One region of the Microbacterium sp. LRZ72 genome, then DNA from elsewhere that is predicted to be linked to it. Evidence: predicted binding sites of a transcription regulator. Region 1 holds the regulator's gene; the other holds the start of a gene.

What was found. Region 1 encodes HrcA, which represses chaperone genes, less so after heat shock. Its sites were predicted from a motif close to TTNGCACTCGNNNNNNNCGAGTGCNAA; they were not measured.
Region 2: a site for HrcA is predicted at 1,471-1,497, ahead of groES (co-chaperone GroES). Genes of this name have one in related genera too.

What each region holds. Positions count from the first base shown of each region.
Region 1 covers NZ_JANGEX010000001.1:302,403-306,181, forward strand. Annotated here, with positions in the region: gene dnaJ (molecular chaperone DnaJ) at 1-724, opposite strand, end outside; gene hrcA (heat-inducible transcriptional repressor HrcA) at 771-1,811, opposite strand; gene hemW (radical SAM family heme chaperone HemW) at 1,909-3,126, opposite strand; gene M4I32_RS01465 (DUF1990 family protein) at 3,128-3,778, opposite strand.
Region 2 covers NZ_JANGEX010000009.1:13,091-16,869, forward strand. Annotated here, with positions in the region: gene M4I32_RS10550 (hypothetical protein) at 1-218, shown strand, start outside; gene M4I32_RS10555 (class I SAM-dependent methyltransferase) at 237-1,427, opposite strand; gene groES (co-chaperone GroES) at 1,573-1,869, shown strand; gene rarD (EamA family transporter RarD) at 1,962-2,948, shown strand; gene guaB (IMP dehydrogenase) at 3,056-3,779, shown strand, end outside.

The DNA of each region.
Region 1 (3,779 bases):
CGACGTACAGGTCGCCGTGGGGGCCGCCGGCCGGCCCCACCTCGCCGGAGCCGGGCAGCTGCAGCCGCAGGCCCGTCTCGACGCCCGCGGGGATGTCGAGCGACACGGTGCGCCGGGAGCGGACGCGCCCCTGGCCCTGGCACGTGGAGCACGGGTACGGGATGGTGGTGCCGTATCCCTGGCAGGTGGCGCACGGCTGCGCGGTGACCACATTGCCGAGCAGGCTGCGCACCGTGCGCTGGATGTGTCCCGAACCACGGCAGATGTCGCAGGTCACGGGCTGCGTGCCGGGCTGGCAGCAGGACCCCTCGCACGTCTCGCACACGATGGCCGTGTCGACCTCGAGATCCCGGTGCACGCCGAAGACGACGTCGCCGAGGTCGAGTGTGACGCGCACGAGCGCGTCCTGCCCGCGTTCGCGCCGCGACCGAGGCCGGGTGCCACGACCGCCGCCGCCGCCTCCGAAGAACGTCTCGAAGATGTCGCTGAACCCGCCGAAGCCCGCGGCGCCGCCGAACTCGTCGCCGCCCATGTCGTAGCGACGGCGCTGGTCGGGGTCCGACAGCACGTCGTACGCGTGCGTGACGGCCTTGAACCGGTCGGAGGCATCCGCCCCGGGGTTGACGTCGGGGTGCAGCTCCCGCGCCAGGCGGCGGTAGGCCTTCTTTATCTCTTCAGGACTCGCGTCCCGGGCGACACCCAGGACTTCGTAGTGGTCAGCCACATTCACCTCTCGCAGGATCCGCGACCGGTCGGTCGCGGTTGGCGTCTCAGCGCCGGTTGTCGTCTTCTTCGAGCACGCGCGACAGGTACCGCGCCACGGCACGGGCGGCCGCGAGGTTGCTCGGGTAGTCCATTCGGGTCGGGCCCATGATGCCGATGCGCGCGAGCGACCCGGATGTCGCGTAGTCGCTCGTCACGACCGAGGCCTCGGTGAGCCCCCACGGCTCGTTCTCCCGCCCGATGCTCGCCGCGAGACCCTGCCCGTCGGCGACCATCTCTCCCATCAGCCGCAGGAGCGTCACCTGCTCTTCGATCGCCTCGAGGAGCGGGTAGATGCTGCCGCGGAAGTCACCCTCGCGCCGGGCCAGGTTCGCCGTCCCCGCGAGCACGAGCCGGTCCTGACGGAACTCCTCGAGCTCTTCCGCGATCACGTGCGCCAGCGAACCGAGGGCGGCCGACAGCCGGTCGCCGGCGGCCGGCTCGGCGATGCGGATGCCCTCGACGCGCTCTGCGGCGTCCTGGGCCGAGCTTCCGACCACGAGGTCGACGAGCCGGGCGCGCAGGAGCGAGATCTCGGTCTCGTCGAGCGAGACGGGCAACGGTGCGATGCGCTGCGAGACCCGTCCCGTGTCGGTGACGATCACGATGAGCATGCGCGTCGGTGAGATCGCCACGAGCTCCACGTGGGTCACGGCGGCGCGGGCGAACGAGGGGTACTGCACGATCGCCACCTGCCCCGTCAGCTGCGACAGCACGCGCACGGTCCGCGCCAGCAGATCGTCGAGATCGCCCGGCTCGCCCAGGAACGTCGTGATCGCGTTGCGCTGCGCCGACGTCAGCGGACGCACATCGGCGAGATGATCGACGAAGACCCGGTAGCCCTTGTCCGTCGGCACCCGTCCGGAAGACGTGTGGGGGGCCGCGATGAGCTCTTCGTCTTCGAGCGCCGCCATGTCGTTGCGGATCGTCGCGGCCGATACTCCGAAGGGATGACGATCCACGATCGACTTGCTGCCCACGGGCTCGTGGGTCTCGACGTAGTCCTGCACGATCGCGCGCAGCACCTGCAGTCCTCGTTCGCTGACCATGGTTCCTCCCTTCCGAATCTGTCACAGACGACACTGGCACTCCCGCGCAGCGAGTGCCAATTCTACCCGGGGTCTGGGCCGGTCAGTCCTTCGGCCGCTACGGAACGAGCGCGCGCACGACGGCGTCGGCCAGCAGGCGGCCGCGAAGGGTGAGGACGACCCGGCCCCGCAGCGCATCGGCGGCAACGACCAGGCCGTCCGCGATGAGGCCCGCCACCGCCGTCCGCCCCCCTGGTGGCAGCGTGTCGACGGCGATCCCCTCGCGCAGCCGCGAGGTGAGCAGGACCCGCTCGAGGTCGGCGGCATCCTCGTCCGGTCGTTCGCGTGCCGCGGCTGGCGATCGCCCGCCGGCGAGCCTCTGCGCATAGGCTGCGGGATGCTTGACGTTCCACCACCGCAGACCCGCGACGTGGCTGTGGGCGCCCGGGCCGAACCCCCACCAGTCGCCGCCCGCCCAGTAGCCCCGGTTGTGCCGTGACCGGTGGGCGTCCCCGCGCGACCAGTTGCTCACCTCGTACCATTCGAAGCCGGCATCGCCGAGCAGACCGTCGGCCAGCTCGTACATGTCGGCCTGCAGGTCGTCCTCGGGGGCGGGCAGCTCACCGCGCCGGATGCGGCGTGCCAGTTGCGTGCCGTCCTCGATGATGAGCGCATACGCCGAGACGTGGTCCGGCTCGAGCGCTACGGCGGAATCGAGCGAGAGCCGCCAGTCGTCGAGGGTCTCTCCCGGGGTGCCGTAGATCAGATCCACGCTGACCCCGAGACCGGCGGCACGTGCGGCCGCCACCGCCGTTCCCACGTTCGCGGGATCGTGCGTGCGGTCGAGGGTGCCGAGCACCCGCGGCACCGCCGACTGCATGCCGATCGAAAGGCGCGTGACGCCGGCCGCCGCGAGGGCGCCGGCCACCTCGACGTTCACGGTGTCGGGGTTCGCCTCGACCGTGATCTCGGCATCCGCGTGCACGCCGATGCGCTCACGCACTCTGTCGAGCATGCGCACCAGGTCGCCGGGGGGCAGCAGCGTCGGCGTGCCACCGCCGAAGAACACGGTGGCCGCAGGGCGCGCAGCGGCCGCACGGCCGAGCACCTCGGCGGCGAGTTCGACCTCGGCGACGACGTCGTCTGCGTACGTGTCGCGGCCGGCGCCGCGCAACTCCGTCGCCGTGTACGTGTTGAAATCGCAGTACCCGCACCTCACCCGGCAGAAGGGCACATGGATGTAGACCCCCAGCGGATGCGACGGATCGACGAGAAGGTCGTGCGGCAGATGGCCGTCGTGAGGCGCCGGGTCCCCCGGCGGAAGCGCTCCGGCCACGTCAGCCGGAGGTGGCGAACATCGGCGAGATCGCTCGCAGATATCCGGTGGTCAGTGCCCGGCGGCGGCGGCGGACCAGGCCGCCGAACACGCGGTACATCAGCGCGACGGGCGCGTCGAACGCACGCACGGTGAACCACACCTCGTCGTCGCGGCGCCACTCCGCGACGAAGGACTCTTCACCGCTGACGACCGAGCCGCCGACGGTGCCGAGGGCGAACCCCACCCGGCGCGGCTCCTCGATCACGAAGATGACCCTGAGCTCGGCATCCGCCTTGGCTCCGCCGATGCGGCCGTGCACCTGCACGGTGGTGCCCGCAGCCACGAGCGGCGTGCCGTCGGTGTCGTAGCGCTGGTCGGCTTCGGTGCGAGAGGGCCCCACGGGGTTGCCCTCGTCGTCGAAGTTCACGCCGGAGTACATCGGCCCCGCGGCGGGTCGCACGTCACTCAGGCGCAGGCCGGCTCCGCGCTGCGCGCTCCACGCCAGCAGCGCCTCGCTCGTCGCCCGAAAACGCTCGGCTCCCGACCCCACGCGGATCGACTGCTCCGCCGGGATACTGCGCTCGGGCGGATACTGCATCAGATCGGCCGCCTGGGTCGCACCGACGGCCGCGTAGTCGACGGTCTCATCCCGGAATGTTCCGCGCCGCATG
Region 2 (3,779 bases), on a different contig from region 1:
CGCTCGCCGCGGCCATCGCCGGCCTGTTCGCCTCGTTCTTCGTCGGCTGGGGCTTTCCGATCGGGATGGTCGCTGTGGTCACGGCGGTCGTCGCGCTGCGCCGGCCCGAGGAGAGCCGCCGGGTGGCGTGGTGGGCGCTGACGCTCGGAGCGCTCTCCCTCGTCTACAGCGCGATCTGGATCGGCTGGGCCGCGACGCAGGGCGCCCTGTTCGGCTGAGCAACCCCGGGGCCGCGCTCAGACGCGGTCGGCGAGGATCGCCACGCGCGCCGAGCCGATGCGGGTCAGCAGCAGGGTCGCCGCCTCGTCGCCGCGCAGCCCCAGCTTCGGGCGCAGCATCGCGGGGTCGACGTCGATGCCCCGCTTCTTGATCTCGAGCGTGCCGATGCCGCGCTCGCGCAGCGCCCGCCCGAGCTTCTTCACATCGGCGGGCAGTGTCTCGCGCACCCGGAAGGTCGACACGAACGGGCTCGTCACCCCGGCATCCCCGGTCAGGTAGGCGATGCCCGGCGCCACCGGTCCCGCCTCGAGCGCGCGGGCGACGTCGCCGACGAGGCGTGCGCGGATGACCGACCCCGCGGGCTCGTGCACGAAGGCGCCCAGCTCGCGCACCGGCTCGTCGTCGGTGTCGGCGGGCGCGGTCAGCTCGTGCGCGCCATCGGCGGTCACCACCAGCGCCGCGCGGCGCACGTCGGGTCGGGCAAGGGATCCGGAGAAGAGCACGACCTCGAGCGTCGTTCCGTCGACCGTGATCCACTGCGCCTCGACGTCGTCGGGGATGAGGCCGCGGTCCAGCCCCGGGCCCAGCTTGATGCCGGCCGGGCGTTCGCGGGCGATGCGCAGCGCAACCTCGAGCGAGGGGGAGTAGTCGTCGGCGTCGGCGAGGCGCCGGGTCTCGGTGTGCCCCGCGGTGCGGCGCGCCGGGTCGAGCCAGACGGCATCCACGTCACCGAGATCGGTCTGCTCCGCGCGGCCGTGCACGACGCGGGCGGCGTCGCCGAAGGCGGCGAGGTTGTAGGCGGCGATCGCGGCGGTGACCTCGTCGGCCTCGACCGCGAGCACCCGCAGGCCGAGGCCGGCGAAACCGGTCGCGTCGCCGCCGATGCCGCAGCCGAGGTCGGCGACGGACTCGAAGCCGGCGTCGCGGAAGCGTCGCGCGTGCAGGGTCGCGACCCCGAGGCGCGTGGCCTGCTCGAGCCCCGCCCGCGTGAACAGCATCCGCTCGGCGATCTCGCCGAACTTGGCGCGGCCCCGCTCGCGCAGCCGTGCCTGGCCCACCACCGCCGAGACGAGGTCGGGGGAGTGGCCCGCCGCGCGCAGCCGGGTCACCTGCCGGGCGACATCGGCGGACGAGCGCACAGGCTCGGCCGCATCGAGCAGCCGCAGTCCCTCGGGCGTCAGCAGGGCCGTGAGTTCGGACATGTCCACCCGTTCACCCTACGGTGGCAAGGCCCACCAGCATCCGCCGAAGTTGGCACTCGCGTTGCGGGAGTGCCAGGCGTTGCCTACACTGTCAGTTAGCACTCTCACGGCGAGTTTGCTAACGAGTCTTGGATCAAGAAAGAGGTAGACCGTGACGGTTTCCATCAAGCCGCTCGAGGACCGCATCGTCATCAGCCAGGTCGAGGCCGAGCAGACGACGGCCAGTGGTCTGGTCATCCCCGACACCGCGAAGGAGAAGCCCCAGGAGGGCGAGGTCGTCGCGGTGGGCCCCGGCCGTATCGACGACAACGGCAACCGCGTTCCGCTCGACGTCTCGGTCGGCGACCGGGTGCTCTACAGCAAGTACGGCGGCACCGAGGTCAAGTTCGGCTCCGACGAGTACCTCGTGCTCTCGGCGCGCGACGTCCTCGCCGTCGTCGTTCGCTGATCGACTGACGCAAGAAGGGCCCGGATGCTTCGGCACCGGGCCCTTCGTCGTGCCCCGGCGCCGCACCCGCGAGCGCGGGCTAGCCTGAGTCGGTGACGCACGCCCCCGTTCCGCCCGCATCCGGCTCCGCGTCAGGCGGCTCGGCATCCCCCGCGCCGGATGCGGCTCGCGAGAAGGCCCTCGGCGGGGTCTACGCGTTCACGGCGTACCTGCTGTGGGGCTTTCTGCCGCTGTACTTCCTCACGCTGGCCCCGACCGGGCCGTGGGAGATCGTCGCGTGGCGCATCGTGCTCTCGCTGGTCTTCTGCGTCGTGCTGCTCAGCGTGACCCGCACGTGGCGCTCCTTCGGGCGCATCGTGCGGCAGCCGCGCCTGCTGGGGTGGACGGCCCTGGCCGGCGTCGTGATCTACGTCAACTGGCAGGTCTTCCTCGTCGCCACGCTCACCGGCCACGTGATCGAGACGAGCCTGGGCTACTTCATCAACCCGATCATCACGGTGCTGCTCGGCGTGCTCGTGCTGCGCGAGAGCCTGCGCCCGACGCAGTGGATCTCGATCGCGATCACCGCTCTCGCCGTCGGCGTCATCGTGGTCGGGTACGGCGCGTTCCCCTGGATCGCACTGACGCTGGCGTGCGCGTTCGGCGTCTACGGCCTGATCAAGAAGCAGATCGGCCCGCAGGTGGATGCCGTCAGCGGCCTCACCCTCGAATCGTTCTGGCTCATGCCGGTCGCTGTGGGGCAGCTCGTCGCGGTGTCGCTGACTACGGGGCTCACGCTCGGCTCGGCCGGACTGTCGCACGCCGTGCTGCTCTCGCTCGCGGGGGTGGCGACGGCGACCCCGCTGCTGTTCTTCGCCGCGGGGGCCCGCCGGGTGCCGCTGACGGTCATCGGGCTGCTGCAGTTCGTCGCGCCGATCCTGCAGTTCGTCACCGGCGCGTTCCTGCTCGGCGAGCCCATGCCGCTCGAGCGGTGGATCGGCTTCGCCCTCGTCTGGGTCGCCCTGACCGTGCTGAGCGTGGACTCGGTGCTCTACTCCCGGCGCCGCCGCGGCCCCTCCGACGTCGGCGCGATCACCTGAGCGCGGGCGGGAATTCCGACCGCCTGTCGGACGTAGAATCAGGGGACGGATCGGTCTTTCTCCCCGGTTACGTCGCGTCGCCCGCCCCACCCGCAGGAGGAGCCCCCATGCACGAGCACGACCCGTTCGGTTTCGTCGGTCTGACCTACGACGATGTGATGCTGCTTCCCGGCCACACCGACGTCATCCCGAGTGAGGCCGACACCTCGTCGCGCGTCACCCGCCGCATCACGGTCGCGACCCCGCTGCTGACCAGCGCGATGGACACCGTCACCGAGGCGCGCATGGCGATCGCGATCGCGCGGGAGGGCGGCATCGGCATCCTGCACCGCAATCTGTCGGTCGAGGACCAGGCGGCACAGGTCGACCGCGTCAAGCGCAGCGAGTCGGGCATGATCTCGGACCCGATCACCACGACCCCCGACACGACGGTCGACGAGGTCGACGCGCTCTGCGCGCAGTACCGCATCTCGGGCCTGCCTGTCATCGACGGCGAGGGCTATCTCGTCGGCATCGTCACCAACCGCGACATGCGCTTCGTGTCGGGCTTCGAGCGCCAGACCACGCTCGTGCGCGACGTGATGACGAGCACCGGCCTGATCACCGGCCCCGTCGGCATCAGCGCCAACGACGTGATCGCCACGTTTGCCAAGCACCGGGTCGAGAAGCTGCCCCTCGTCGACGACGCCGGCAAGCTCGCCGGGCTCATCACGATCAAGGACTTCGACAAGAGCGAGAAGTATCCGCTCGCCACCAAGGACGAGCACGGCCGCCTGCGCGTGGGGGCGGCCATCGGCTTCTTCGGCGACGCCTGGCAGCGGGCCGAGGCGC